One region of the Litoribrevibacter euphylliae genome, then DNA from elsewhere that is predicted to be linked to it. Evidence: riboswitches for the same ligand, from Rfam matches in the RefSeq annotation. Region 1 holds a riboswitch; the other holds the start of a gene.

Region 1 (7,831 bases):
GAGAGGATGATCTTTTCATTGAAGATGATCGAGACCGAATCAATCACGGTATGAAGTCGGTGTTGATCGTTGAAGATGATTTTCAGTTTGCCCAGATTTTGAGGGACTTTTCACGTCAGCATGGTTTCGCGTGTTTGATTACAAACCGTGGTCAGGATGCGCTCAAATTAGCGCATGCGTATTTGCCTAAAGCCATCATTCTGGATGTTGGATTACCTGATATTTCAGGGGTCGAGGTGCTGGAACAGCTCAAGAAAGATAAGGAGACCAGCAGTATTCCTGTTCATATCGTTTCCGGTCAGGGCGATCAACTGGATTTAATGCGACAAGGTGCGCTGGATGTATTGCAGAAACCCATCAGCTTTGATGCGTTAGAGCAGTTGTTCAGCAAGTTCTCAACCATCTCTAAATGCACTATTCAATCGATCTTATATATCGGTAAGGACGAGCAGTCTTGCGAAGGCATTGCGTCAGGGCTTAGTCATCTTGACGTTGTCATCAAAAAACTGATCTTTACATCCGGCAGTTATTCTCTGCAAGAGATGAAAGAAGCGCTGCAACAGCAAGCTTATGACTGTTGCATTATTGAACTTGATGCCAGTGACATTGCAGAAAATGCTTGGTTGGATCACCTGTCCGATGGGGCGGTGGATGTTCCCTTTCCGCCGTCGATTATCTATACCGATCAACCGTTAAGTGATGAGCAATATCGGATGCTTGCAGGTATTTCTAATCGAATCGTAATTAAGGGGGATTACGCACCAGAGCGTATTCGGGATGAAGTGGATTGTTTCCTTCACAGTATTAACGAACGTTTTCCTGTGCAGTCTTTCAATGAGCTGCTCGAAGTAGGGGATATTGATTTATCGGGCCGCAAGATTTTGTTGGTGGATGACGATCTTAGGAACACTTACGCATTATCTAAAGTGCTTCAGGATTACGGGATGAGCATCAACATCGCAGACAACGGTGCTTTGGCGTTAGAAAAATTCCGGGATGAGCCGGACTTTGACTTGGTGTTAATGGACATCATGATGCCAGTAATGGACGGCTATGAAGCAATTAAAAGCATTCGCAGCGAGTATTCAGAGACGGTGCCGATCATTGCGTTGACGGCTAAAGCCATGCCCGAAGACCGAGAGAAATGCCTTGAGGTTGGGGCCAGTGATTACTTATCAAAACCGGTTGAACTCGATCGGCTGATTTCAATGATCAAGGTGTGGGTCGATGGATAGGGATATGAAGGGTAATAGATGAAATTAGCGCCTGAAAAGATCGAACAAATTGAAGTGGATTGTCTGCTGGATGTGATCTATCAGCGTCTTGGTTATGACTTTCGTGATTACAGCCCCGACTCTCTAAGGCGTCGCTTAAATTTCTTGGTCGAGCAGGAAAGAGTCGACAGCATCGCTGAGCTTATCCCTCGTGTGATTCATGACGAGCTGTTTGCTTCGCGGCTGATTAATAGCCTGTTGGTCAACGTAACGGATATGTTTCGTGATCCCGCGTTTTATAAGTCCTTTGTCGATAATGTCTTTCCGATTCTGAAAACTTTTTCTTTTTTCAAAGTCTGGAGCGCTGGTTGTTCAACAGGCGAAGAAGCCTTCTCTCTTGCTATTTTGTTACATGAACATGGTTTACTTGAGCGGGCTCGTATCTATGCCACTGATCTCAGTCCTCAAGTGATTCGTAAGGCCAAAGAAGGTCTTTTCTCGGCAGATAAGATTGAACAGTACACCCAAGGTTATCGACAAGCGGGTGGGCAAAGAGAGTTGAGTGATTATTTTTTCTCGTGTTATGACTGCGCTAAGTTGGAAGAACGTATCAAAAAACACATAACTTTTGCCTGTCATAACTTGGTCAGTGACAGCGTCTTTACGGAAGTTGAAGTCATCATTTGTCGCAATGTGTTGATTTATTTTGATCGAAGTTTAAAACGGAAAGTCGTCAGTTTATTTACCAGCGGCCTCCACCCTGGCGGTGTGCTGTGCCTTGGAAGTCAGGAGTCGTTAAATGGTCTTTATGACGATGAATCCTATGAACCTATTTCTGTAACCAATCGAATCTATAAGCGAACCCATTCGATTGCTCAGGTGGCCAGTATTTATCACTAACTTTTATCTCTAATTTTGTATTCGTAGATGATAACAGAGACTGGATTAATCAAGGATAAAACATCATGGCAGTATCAGGGGGAAGAACACAGTGACATACAATCAATGCGAAGCTTATCCTGTGCCCTTAGCACCAAGGAAATCGGTGGTCTCCTTACCGAAAATTTTAATTGTGGATGACCGCAAAGAGAACCAGCGAGCCATTGAGGTTATTCTGGAAAATCTCGATGCCGAGTTTTATTCCGCTTTTAACGGCGAAGAAGCCTTGTCTATGTCGTTGCGGCATAACTTTGCTGTGGTGCTTATGGATGTGATGATGCCAGTGATGGATGGCTTTGAGACCGCTAATTTAATGCGGATTAACCAGAGAACTAAGCATACGCCGATCATTTTTATTACAGCAGCAGATCGTACCGACGAGTTTGAATACAAAGGCTATCAGGCCGGGGCTGTGGATTATTTGTTTAAGCCCATTAAGCCTTCAACCTTAGAGAGTAAGGTAAAAGTCTTCCTGGATTTAGAAATACAGCGCCAACAGCTCAAGGAAACTCTGGAGGACATTGAGCGCTTGAAGCGTAAAAACCAATTGTTGTTAAAATCGGTGGGAGAGGGAATTTTAGGGCTCGATAACGAAGGCTTAGTCACTTTTAGTAATCCAGCGGCACAAAAGTTATTGGGGTGTTCCGAAGCTGAATTAGAGAATCAGTCTGTGCTTGATTATCTCATTTTGGGTGACAGCAAATCCCACTCCATAGAGTGGAAAGATGCGCCCATCTATCGGGTGTGTTCTGAAGGAAAAATGTATCACGAGACCCTGGGTATCTTTCGAAAAAAAGTAGAGGGTGCCTTTCCTACGGAATACCACGCGACGCCTATTTATGACGACAATAAACTGGTCGGGGTTGTGCTGGCATTTCAAGATATTACCGAGCGTAAACGAGCCGAAGAGCAGCTCAGTCAACTGGCTCAATACGATAGTCTCACAGGTCTGAATAACCGATATTCATTTCAAAACCTGTTAGCGCAGTCCATTTCTCGGGCCAAACGAGCTGGTTCGTCTGTCGCTTTACTGTTTATGGATTTGGATAAGTTCAAGATCGTCAACGATACCATGGGACATGAGATCGGAGATTACCTGCTGCAAGATGTCGCTGTTCGTATCAGAAAATGTTTAAGGGATGGTGATGTTATTGGGCGCATTGGTGGTGATGAATTCACCGTTGTTCTGGAATCTATTCACACCGCCAGAGACATTGCTGCCATTGCCCAGAAGATTATTGAATTTTTGGGAGAGCCTTTTTATTTGCGGGATCATGAGATTCATATTGGTATTAGCATTGGTATTGCGACCTATCCTGAATCTGCCAAGGATGAAGAGGCTTTGATGAAGTGCGCTGATATTGCCATGTATAAGGTGAAAGAAAACGGTCGAAATAATTTCCGTTTCTTTACCGAGACCATGCAGCAAGAAGTGCATTATTCGTTGCAACTTGAGAATCGTCTCAGGGTTGCTCTGCAATTAAATCAGTTTCTGCTTTATTACCAACCGAAAATTGATCCTTACCAACAGAAAGTCATTGGATTTGAAGCGCTACTAAGATGGCGAGTCGGATCAGACGAGTTTATCTCGCCATCGGATTTTATTCCCAAAGCGGAAGAAATGGGGCTGATTATTTCGATCGGTCGCTGGGTCATTGAGCAAAGCTGTCGGCAATTCAGAGCGTGGTTAGACGCTGGTATTGTCGATGAATCTATGTCGATGGCGATTAATATATCCATCAAGCAGTTACAGCATCAATCCTTAAAATCCACGATCAAAGAATGCATAGAGACCTACCAACTGCCCATTGGGTGTTTGGAAATTGAAGTGACTGAAAGCATCATGATCGACAATGTAGAGCACATCATTAAGCTGTTGGCAGAGCTGCAAGAAATGGGCATAAAAATCTCCATTGATGATTTTGGTACCGGATATTCGTCATTGAATTATCTTCGTCGATTGCCTATTGATGCCTTAAAAATTGATATGTCTTTTGTACGTGCTCTGCATGAAGGAGAACAAAGCCAGGCCATTGTGAAGGCGATTGTAAGCTTGTCAGAAATTCTTGGATTGACCGTGATTGCCGAAGGTGTAGAAACCGAAGAACAGCTTGAATTCTTAAAAGGACTGGAGTGCGATTTCATCCAAGGTTATTACTACAGTAAACCCTTGGATGAAACGAAAGCTGAAGCATATTTAGTTGACTTCAAAAAGCAGTATTCAAACTAATTTAAAAATTAGTAGGAAAGCTTTCCAACGCTTGAAGGGTTTCAAGCAGTTGTTCTTGTTCGCTGGTACTGGCTTCGCCTTGCCATTGCTCAAAGTTTACGAGCTCTGAAAGGTTCATCCGGGGTAGCCAACCTTTGGTTTCCAGTTCTGGCTTGTCTTTAAAATGTTCCACGTATCCGATACACAGATAAGCGATGGGCACCACGTGTTCAGGAATATTCAGGGTGTCTTTTAGTTCTTGCTCATGCATGATACTCACCCAGCCAACACCTAAGCCCTCTGCACGGGCTGCTAACCACAGGTTTTGCACCGCACACACCGAGCTGTAGAGATCCATGGTTTTCATGTGCGTTCGACCCAACACAGGTTTGCCTGTACGGGTTCGGTCGCAGGTGATACAGAGGTTAATGGGCGACTCTAAGATTCCTTCCAGCTTTAGGCTTTTATAAGCCGTTTGTTTCTCGCCTTCAAACATTTCGGCCGCTTCACGATTGGCTTTGCTGAACAGTTGATGAACCTGTTGTTTTTTCTCTTGTGAACGAATCACCAGGAAGTTCCACGGCTGCATGAAGCCTACCGAAGGCGCATGGTGGGCAGCATAGAGCACTCGTGCTAACACCTCATCGGCCACGGGTGTCGAAGTAAATTGGCCGCGTACGTCTCGGCGGTTAAATACGGTTTTGTAAAGCGCAGCGCGTTCTGCATCGGCGAAACGATGTCGCTCTGTTAAAGCGTCGGATTCCATAGTAGTCCCCTTCAATGGAATGTACGCGTAGGGTCCAACTACAGCGTAGTTACACAATCAGGCCGGTCTACTGACTGAGGGTCATCCTTATACATCGCCTTCCCAGACGCTCAGTTGAGTTGGTCCAGTGGCTTGGTTTTTCCGATACTATTGTTTTTCGAAACCAGAGTTCTTCGAAGTCAGTGGCTTTTCGATAATAGTTCGATAGAAACCGTGACGTATAAGTCACCATCACAGGGCTGGGCGCGTTCCGGATTGTCACCGGATTCCCGATTCTCCCTTGGTGAAGCTGCGTTCATAATGATTATTTTTCATTACAGCGACTGCTTTACACCTTGGGCACCTGACGTTTTGGAAGAGGTTATAGGAGTTAATTACCAGATGGTCAAGGAGAATTCCCAGGGAATAAGTTGACCTGCTTTCCTGTCAGCCGATAAAGTGGCAGCCTCTTTATTCACTCTTCTTTATTCTTAAGGTTGTAAGGGAAGGCCGTGCTAGAACTTATTTTAGGGGGTGCTCGTTCCGGAAAAAGCCGTTTGGCCGAAGAGCGCGCGTTGGCTTCGGGCAAGCAACTTATTTATCTGGCTACCGCAGAAACCCGAGATCGAGAAATGTCCGAGCGCGTAAAACTGCATCAGCAAAGACGATCAGATGATTGGGCATTGATCGAAGAGCCGCTTCGATTGGCTGAAACCTTGAAACAGCACAGTCGAGCCGATAATTGCATTCTGGTGGATTGTTTAACCTTGTGGCTGACCAACTGTTTGTTGCAGTCAGACCAGCAATCCAAAAACATTCAACAAGACCAAGTTTGGCAATCTGAGCGAGCCAAGCTTATGGACACTCTGAATGATTTGCCTGGCGATGTAATCTTCGTTAGTAATGAAGTCGGACAAGGAGTAGTGCCGATGGGCGAGTTGTCCCGTAAATTTGTGGACGAAGCCGGTTGGTTACATCAAGATTTAGCGAAGATGTGTGACTCGGTTGTCTTCGTGGTGGCGGGCTTGCCTCAATTTCTCAAAACATCCCAAAGTTCTTAAACCAACTTTTTCACTTTCTTAATTTATTATCAAAGGATCGGATTATGACTGCCTGGTGGACACACGCGATTCAACAGCCTAACGCAGAACAACGTGAGCAAGCATCGGCTCATCAAAATCAGCTGACTAAGCCACCTGGATCATTGGGGCAGTTAGAAGACATCGCGATTCAATTAGCCGCTAATCAGAACACTTTGAATCCGAAGGTCGATAACGTCGCCATTCGTGTCTTTGCGGGCGATCACGGTGTGGTGGCAGAAGGCGTATCCGCCTTTCCACAAGCCGTGACGGTGGAAATGATTAAAAACTTCTGTGCTGGTGGCGCCGCCATCAGTGTGCTGGCGAAAGAGCAGGGTGCGGATTTTAAAGTGGTCAATGTGGGTGCAGCGTCTCCGGTTCAGGATCATCCGAAACTGATCAATCAACCTGTAGCCGCAGGAACAAAAAATTTCTGCCAGCAAGCCGCCATGAGTCAAGCACAGTTTGAAGCAGCGTTTGAACTGGGTAAGTCGATAGCGGATCAAGCTCATCAAGAAGGCATGGATCTATTCATTGGCGGTGAAATGGGTATTGGTAATACCACAGCGGCGTCTGCAATAGCGGCTTCTTTAATCGACCTTGAATCAGGTATGGAACAGCAGATCCAGGATCTGGTTGGCCGTGGCACTGGCGTTGACGATGAGGGCTTGAAGCTCAAACAACAAGCGGTATTAAACGCTCTGACCTTGCATAAACATGCTAAAGGCGATGCGATTGAGACGCTAAAAACCATGGGCGGCTTTGAAATCGTAGCCTTAGCGGGTGCGTATCTTCGTTGTGGCCAGTTAGGCGTAACCGTTTTGGTGGATGGGTTTATCTGTTCCGTCGCTGCGTTGGCGGCGCTTAGCATCAATGAGGCACTTAGACCTTGGTTGATCTTTGCGCATCAGTCCCAAGAGTCCGGGCACTGCAAAGTGCTGCAAGCGCTGGATGCTAAGCCCTTGTTAAGTTTGGGAATGCGTTTAGGTGAAGCCAGTGGCGCGGCAATGGCCTTACCTGTTTTGAAACTGGCATGTTCTCTTCATAATTCCATGGCAACCTTTGCGTCTGCAGGTGTGAGCAATTCTGGTGAGTGATTTAGCGGCTCTTGGTTTACTGGTTAAAGGGCAATGGAACTCTCAAATGTGGAATTCTCAAATTCAGCGAAACCCTGCTAATGCTTCTATGATATGGAGTGTGGAGGGTTGCTTATGACGCAAACCACAAGAGTTGATCTCTTGCGACATGGCGAATGCGAAGGTGCTCAGTCTATTTACCGCGGCATTATCGACAGCCCATTAAGTAAAAAAGGCTGGGAAACTCTGGATAATGCCATCGCGTCTGTTGAGACGGATTGGGATGTGATCATTACTTCGCCAAAACAACGGTGTAAGCGTTATGCCATGGCCCTGGCGGAAGAGTTAAAAAAGCCTTTTGAAATCGATACCGGGTTTCGGGAAATCAATTTTGGCCGTTGGGAAGGCTTAACCTTTAAGGACGTGTGGAAAGCTGAGTCAGATAACGTGACGGCCTTTTATACTCAGCCTGACAGCAATCCTCATGGTGGTGAATCTGTTGCTCAGATGACGCAGCGGGTCAACGCGGCTTGGTCAAAGATGTTGGCGCGTCATCAAGGGAAACGCAT
Region 2 (7,831 bases), 610 kb from region 1:
TGGATTGAGACAAGAGTTTATCTGCCACCACTTTAAGATCTTTTGTCTCATCCAATTGGCAGTTCAGCTCTTTGGTTGGATTCAAGTGATTCCAGTTTTCCGAAAGCGTTTCCAGAAACTGGTTAATTTCTACTTCAGAGGCACTCATTGCACGAGGCTGTCGAACAACCGTCATCAAGTCATTCACGGACTGACAACAACGAGAAACCTGCCGAGACAATAAATTAAGCGTGGGTTGAACGTCTGTGTTGTCTTCTAGGCTGGCTTTCAGTTCATCCGTCGCCAATTGAATGGCATTTAATGGCGTTCCCAATTCATGCGCTGCGCCTGCCGCCAACATCCCTAACTTCATAATTTCCGTTTCGGAATAGGCTTGTTGTTGAATACGATAGATTTCCTGATCACGCTCTCTAAGATTGTTAGCCATACGAACCACAAAGAACGCAACCAAAACCGCCACAATCACGTACCCCAAAAACATACCATGAAGATGCAGGTTAAACGGCGATTCACTCATTTGATGACCGGCATGCCCTGCATGACCGTTCATAGTCATTGTATTATGGCTAAGAGTTCCGTAATTAAGAGTTCCGTGATTAAGACCTGCTACGTCATAGCTAAAGTAAGAGAGAATCAAATAGGCAAAACCTGTAATCGCCACAATTAACCAGGTGTAGATAGGTTCGAGTAAAATCGCGGCAATCACGACCTGGAGAATAAAGAAACCAATAAATGGATTAGAAATTCCGCCACTAAAATAAATTAGGATTGATAAAGCCAGTACATCAATCAGCAATTGGATAAAGACCTCGTGCCGACCTAACGTCAGTCCGTCAGCCTTACTTTTCAGGCGATAAACAGTGAAAACATTAACCAACGCCAATAAGCCAATAACCACCAGCATCGGCTTAACAGCAATCTCAAGATTAAAGCCCCAATAAGCAATCGTTACGGACAAAAGTTGCCCGGCGATGGCCACATTCCTGAGTAGGAACAGCAATCTTAGGTTCTTGTTTTGAGTAATATTTTCCAGCGTCGAATTCATGGGTGGCATTATCTCTTATCAAGTATGTATGTCACTGCGACAAATTGTCGCATCAAATGGTAAAAATCCCATTGAGACCAGGCAGTTAGTGGCTTTAAAGCAGATGCGTTATACTGACCAATCGAACAATAGTTGAGATAAGTCAATGATCGCTTGTGCAAGACATATTCTAGTGAAAACCGCTGCGGAAGCAGAGAAGCTTAAAAAACGCATTCAACAAGGTGAGGATTTCGCCAAACTCGCGAAAAAGTATTCTGAATGCCCTTCTGGCAAAAAAGGCGGTGACTTGGGTGAGTTCAGACCCGGCCAGATGGTAAAAGCCTTTGATCAGGTCGTCTTTAAGAAAGCCATTCTTGAAATCCATGGCCCGGTAAAAACTCAGTTCGGTTTCCACCTTATCCAAACACTGTACCGCAACTAAACACAGCCCAAGACAGTCAACTTAAGGCTGAAGCTTGTAGATATGAGACGTTAAGGCTTCAGCCCATTGTTGATAAAGCTTTGGCCCTGGGTGAAAGCCATCACTTGCCATCAAGGATTGATCCAGTTCAAAGCCTGGTTCAATCAAATGACAGAATACATTAGTTTGAATTAAAGCGTTCATACGATGGTTCAACTCATTCGCACGATTCCCCAAACACCAGCGTAATGGCTGTGGTAACGCCGGGAACAAATGCATGGGTGGAACGGGTGTCATTAACACAGTACGAACCGAAAACTTCTGGCGCAACAGATCGACCATCTGTTGTTGCTGTTGATACCAATCCGCCGGAGACACACTACTGGTCACGTCATTTACACCAATTGATGTGATCACTAAGTCCACATCAAACGCGTCCAAAGCTTCAAGACGCTCAATCACATCCAATGTTTTATCGCCGGTAGAGGCTTCCAATCGCCAATCGACGGTATAGCTTTCCTTAAGCCGATCAACCAATTGCCCGGATAACGCCTGCGACTGACACTCTGCCCCAACACCCGCCGCGGCTGAATCGCCCAAAATCAAAACCTTGAGCAGCTTGCCTTCACCAATCACGCCTGCACGCTCACCACTGGCTTCTGGCAGTCTTGGTGTCGTTAAGCGCACATAGATCCCTTGCGGTAAGAGAATCGGCAAAAGAAACAAGGTCGATAGTGTATTCAGCATCCTGCGTTATCCTAAAACCTTACTCTGAGTCGAAGTCGCTTCAAGATTAGAAGAGCTGCCTAGGTTATTGCTCTCCCATGAAGAATTCAGCAATGGTTAACCCCTGGAACCCGGCCACAATAATAATAGAACCAATAAAGATCGGCATAGCAACATAGGTGAATCGAAAGAATATCACACCCCGTTTTTCACCTAAGGTCGCTCTCATCACTTTCAAACGCCCATCCGTTTCTTTGTGCTTCACGCTGCGATATCCAAAAACAATGGCGATTAGCCAACACACCACCCCAAGGGCAACCGTCATAAGGTTCATAAACAGTCCTGAATTACCGATAAAAGAAGGCGAGCATTATAAGGAATGACTTACAAGATAAGAAGCCAGATACGAACCGGATACGAAAAAGCCGCTCAATGACCAAGCGGCTTTTTCAAACTAACGATCGATAACGTTAAAAATAGATCTCTACGGCTGATAAGTCACAGAAACTAAATACGTTAGCTCAGGTTGGTTATAGCCTCGTCTTAACTCGTATTCCTGCTCAAGAATATTTTCGACTTTGGCTTGTAGCTTTAGCTCATCCGTAATCAAATACCCTGCACGCAGATCTAACGTCGCATAACCTGGAAGCGCCACGGTATTTTGTTGATCGACATAGGATTCGCTTTCAGCGATTACCGTCGCACCTAAAGAAAAGCGATTAAAATCACGATCCATCATGACGGACAACGTCTGTTTTGGTCGATTGATTAAACGTTTCCCAGAGGTATCACCACTTCGGCTTTTCGCACTGATCAAGGTTAATTCTGAACGAATGGCCCAATCAAAGAAGTAGGTATTGAATCCAAACTCAAAGCCTTGAATTCGCGCTTTGCTTACGTTCTCTGGCACATAAACCGGTGCTTCTGAAATGATTAGATCTTCAACGCGAGTTCTGAACCAAGTCGCAGACCACTCAACCGATTCGATGGAGCCGTCAACACCCATTTCAAAGGTATCTGTTTGCTCTGGCTTCAAGTCCGGATTTCCTGAACAGCAGAAGCCGTATCCTGGGTGATATAGAAAGTTAAATGATGGCGCTACGAAAGCCGTTCCATAAGAAGCCCGAACACGAGTGGCATTGTCGAAGCTGTAACCCCAAGCCAGATTCCCTGTTCGCTCAGATCCAAACTGTTCATTGTCGTCGTATCGAAGACTGGCTTCTAAGTCGTGACCTTCGATCTCAGTTTGTAACTGTGTGAAGACACCGTGATTATAACGCTCGTTCTGAATAAAATTATCTGTCGTTACAGAATGATCTTCCTGATAGTCATAACCAAGGGTCAACATCGACACATCAGACAATGCCACATGGTTCAGCCAAGATAGAGAATCACGACGGGTTTCATAAGTCGATGTCTTTACATAATTCGCATAAGTATGAGACTTATCCCAACTGCGCCCTAATTGAACATCGGTTGACCATGCCGAGGTGATTTGACTGTTCAGACCCACTCCAATGGTACGCAAAGTGTCTTTGCTTTCCTGGTTTGGATAAAAGGAAAATGTGTCATCAAATTCATTCTGACCGTGAGACTGTAAATAAGTGAACGTCAGCACCGTGTCTTTAGAGAAATTCATTGCCGAGTTGACGCTTAAGGATGAGTTTTCAAAACCATCGTCGTCTGACTCATAACCTTTATAGGTATCAATGCCATCGGTTTCCTCATAGCTGTATGTAGCATTTAAAGAGGCATAATCGTTTCGAGCCCCAAAACCTACAGCCATTTCTTTCGTATCATCAGAACCGGCACCTACTCGAACAAATGGCGTAAAGCCTTGCTGATGTTCTTTACGAGTAAAAATCTGTACCACACCACCAGCGGCTTCTGACCCATAAAGGCTCGATCTCGGCCCTTTAACAATTTCAACACGATCTATTTGATCGACTGGGATGTTTTGAAAGGCTGTTAACCCACTGGTTGCTGACCCCACTTTTACCCCATCAATAAGGAAAAGTGTGTGAGTCGACTCCGTACCGCGAAGGAACATCGAGGTCTGCTTACCACGCCCACCAGTGTTTTTAATGGTGACATTCGCGTATCGACGTAGTAGTTCCTGAGTTGAACGAACCTGAGATCGTTCAAGGTCTTCACGCGTAATAACGGTTACCGAAGCCAGAGTTTCATCAACTGACATAGCCGTTCGATTGGCCGTAATAACTGTGGTTTCTGTCGTTGTAGGAAGCTCTGCTTGAGCGTAAGAGCCGCATAGTAAGCTGGCTGCGAAAAGTGAAATGTGTGATGGAGAAAATTTAGATTTTAATAGCATGATCCTGCGCCTAACGTGCCCGCCGCACGTTTCAGTGAATGAGTGAACCACTAGAGGCCGGTCTCCGGGCTTAGGAGTAAACCATTAAGCATGATTTCATTCAGCGCCTTCCCATGTCCTTTTGCTATCATTGGCATAGCATTGATAGACAAACACAGTGGCTTAGTACTGAACTTAGCTCCATCACCGTTGCGGGGGCAGCGTTGGAATTTTGTCTGATTAGGGCATCAAACAAGCACACAACTTCCCGTTTAAAAGCAGCATTACAGATGCGTTGATTCGAATCTAAAATACCACCTACCCAAAGCGAGGCGCGATTATCACAGCGGTTTTTAGAGATATCAAGGAATAATCAGAAACAGACAGAGGAAGATTTAAGCTTTGCCTGCATTCATTTGATCGAGACAAGACTCACAAATACAACGTTTATCCAGGTCTTGCTGAGCCAAGTAGGATTGATAGTTCTCAGGAAAGGAGGCCGACATACACCAGCAAGCCTTCATAGAACGACCAGATTCACCGTCAGTCAAATCTTGGGTCATCACACAAAAATTACCTTTGCCACACAGAGGACAAATCGAAGGGTCTACATCTTTCGTCAAAACTCACTCACTGTTGATCTGTTCAATATCGCCTTAGTTTCGATACCTATAAGGCACATCATCGAAAAGTTTTTCCCTGCAAAAAAGTACTCAGGACTCCTAGTCTTAAGTTTAGGTCTATACTCCATCTAAAGAAAAACAAGAGTATTTTTATATGTTTAATTGCTTAACAATACGTAATGTCCTAATTCTTTTGATGCTATTTCCGTCTTATTTGCTTGCAGAGACGGCTATATCTGAAAAAGAGGTTCTGATTGAAATCAAAGGTAAGATATCAGTCACGACTCAGGATAATCTAGCACTTATCGACAGAAAAACGATCAACGCACTTCCTCAACATCAAATCACGACCACAAATCATATCACGAGTATCCCAATTACTTATCGGGGGCCCCTATTCAGAGACCTCTTACGAAAAGTAGGCGCAAAAGGCAGCTCCGTGCTCGTCATTGCCTGGGATGATTATATGGCAGAGATTGAGATGTCCGATTTAAAAAAATACGACGTTATTTTAGCTACTCATGAAAACGGACAACAATTAACACTCGATACCCGAGGGCCTCTATTTGTGGTATTTCCGTTTTCAGATCACCCAGATATAAGAAACGATCTGTACTACAACAAATCTGTTTGGCAAATAAGAACCATAGAGGTGCAATAGTATTTTGATCGATACCAAGCGCCCTTTCCTAACCATCAATATTATTGTGTTAGCTGCAATTCTTCTCGGCTGTCTTTTTTATTCGGTCGTTCAACTCCAGAGCCTGAATCAACTTACCAGTCGCCCGTTTCTAGCCATCATCAATAACAACTTAGGCATAAAAACTAAATTAATGTCTTTGCAGTTAACAGCGCAACATTTCTCAGACCTGCCTACGACCTCAAATCTCCATCGTTTGAAAATGCAATACAAAATCATTCGTGGAAGCATCAATAATGACTTAAAGAGTGATGTAACAGGTAATTTCCACCAAGTCCATGGAGAAACCGGCAAGCTGATTGAATTACAAGAATACCTAGATCAGCTGGGCTATGTGCTCCCAATGAGCATTGATGACAAATCCAATATCAAGCAATTCAATACACTCTTGGCTCAAGCCCGACGACTGTGGAATCAATACAGCCAACAAGTCATCCACTCGGCTCAAAAGCAAAGTAAAGACATGCACGATTCCTGGAACCACTCGTTAAAGATTCAAATCTACTTGCTTGCCATCATCGGCGGGATATCCCTAACCGGCCTGATTATCATTTCTCGGCAACTTTCTGTTCAACGCAGAATGAGTCAAACATTAAAAGAACAAACCATTGCGCTTATCGATGCAAGGAACGCCGCAGAAGAATCCACACGGGCCAAAAGCCGATTTCTCTCCAACATGTCTCACGAAATCAGAACCCCACTTAATGGCATCATAGGCTTAACCAATCTGGCTCGCCAAAAAGCCATCAAACCAGAAGTCATTAACTATCTAGATAAAGTAATTCTTTCCAGCGATACCTTATTGCACGTCATTAACGATATTCTCGACGTTAGCAAGATTGAATCAGGAAAGCTTGAACTTGAAATTACTCAAGTCGATATTGCTGATGTCTTAGAGCGCATTTCAGCCACCATGAGTGCGAACGCCAGAAACAAAGCACTTAATGTTTACTTTTTGGTGGAGCCGGAAGTACCTGCTTATTTTCAAGGCGATCCAGCCCGATTACAGCAAATCATCACGAACCTTGTCTCGAACGCGATTAAATTCACTCACGAAGGCTTTATTCAACTCAAGGTATCCTTTCACCAAGCCAGTCAACAACTGAACATAACAATCACAGATACCGGCGTCGGAATTGATGAAAAAGCCATGGACAAGCTTTTCACCGAATTTAACCAAGGAGATCTCTCCACCACCCGAAAATACGGAGGAACCGGGCTTGGCCTCTCCATCGTTAAAAGCCTGACAGAATTGATGGACGGCACTGTCGATGTCTCCAGCAGCCTGGACGTAGGAACCTGTTTTACAATCAAGCTTCCCATCGAAGCGAGTGCATCTCGAGTACTTGATATCAAATGCTCTAATCTGGATCTGACGACCAAAGCAGTACACATCATTGATATGAGTAAAACAGCTAATCAGGAAGCACAAGCGACTCTACAAAGAACAGGAATCACCTTTGAAACACTTAATACTGCACAACAACTGTTGATTGAATTTCCTCCTCTTCATAGCAAGGAAGATCTGGACTACATTGTAATGCTGTTAGAACAACATCCAGATAAAACTGCGTATGTTTTAGGATACCCCGACCAACTGCTTGAATTGTCTGCCATCACTCCACTAAGTTTCTACGGCATTGAGTCTCCCTTTAACAGCATTCGAATTACCGAATGCATAGCCACAGAAACAAGCCACCATTCAGAAGCCTCAGCACACATTGAAAAGCAAGATTTCAATGGCAAGCATGTGCTACTGGTTGAAGACAGCCCTATCAATCAAATGATTGCTCAAGAAATGTTGGATTTGTTTGGTCTCAGAGTAACAACCGCAGACAACGGTGAAATAGCCGCCGATAAGGCCGAGATAGATCATTTTGACCTCATCCTGATGGATATTCAAATGCCAGAAATGGACGGTGTTGAAGCCACCAAGTTAATTCGCACTAAAGGTATGAATCAACGCACCCCTATTGTTGCCTTAACGGCCAATGTCATGAGTGAAGATGTGAAGTTGTATAAGGAAGTG

The links. A riboswitch is a leader RNA that binds a small molecule or an ion and turns the genes downstream of it on or off. The one in region 1 is predicted to bind cobalamin.
Region 2: another riboswitch for cobalamin. It lies ahead of ACFOEK_RS10895 (TonB-dependent receptor domain-containing protein); the one in region 1 lies ahead of bluB (5,6-dimethylbenzimidazole synthase).

Annotation. Positions count from the first base shown of each region.
Region 1 covers NZ_JBHRSZ010000004.1:132,793-140,623, forward strand. Annotated here, with positions in the region: gene ACFOEK_RS08095 (response regulator) at 1-1,235, shown strand, start outside; gene ACFOEK_RS08100 (CheR family methyltransferase) at 1,254-2,114, shown strand; gene ACFOEK_RS08105 (EAL domain-containing protein) at 2,206-4,383, shown strand; gene bluB (5,6-dimethylbenzimidazole synthase) at 4,385-5,128, opposite strand; cobalamin riboswitch at 5,172-5,436, opposite strand; gene cobU (bifunctional adenosylcobinamide kinase/adenosylcobinamide-phosphate guanylyltransferase) at 5,620-6,168, shown strand; gene cobT (nicotinate-nucleotide--dimethylbenzimidazole phosphoribosyltransferase) at 6,213-7,283, shown strand; gene ACFOEK_RS08125 (histidine phosphatase family protein) at 7,398-7,831, shown strand, end outside.
Region 2 covers NZ_JBHRSZ010000004.1:740,773-748,603, reverse strand. Annotated here, with positions in the region: gene ACFOEK_RS10915 (ATP-binding protein) at 1-1,045, opposite strand, end outside; gene ACFOEK_RS10910 (peptidylprolyl isomerase) at 1,191-1,466, shown strand; gene ACFOEK_RS10905 (SGNH/GDSL hydrolase family protein) at 1,488-2,192, opposite strand; gene ACFOEK_RS10900 (hypothetical protein) at 2,257-2,505, opposite strand; gene ACFOEK_RS10895 (TonB-dependent receptor domain-containing protein) at 2,656-4,500, opposite strand; cobalamin riboswitch at 4,539-4,820, opposite strand; gene ACFOEK_RS10890 (cysteine-rich CWC family protein) at 4,875-5,102, opposite strand; gene ACFOEK_RS10885 (molybdopterin-dependent oxidoreductase) at 5,257-5,763, shown strand; gene ACFOEK_RS10880 (ATP-binding protein) at 5,768-7,831, shown strand, end outside.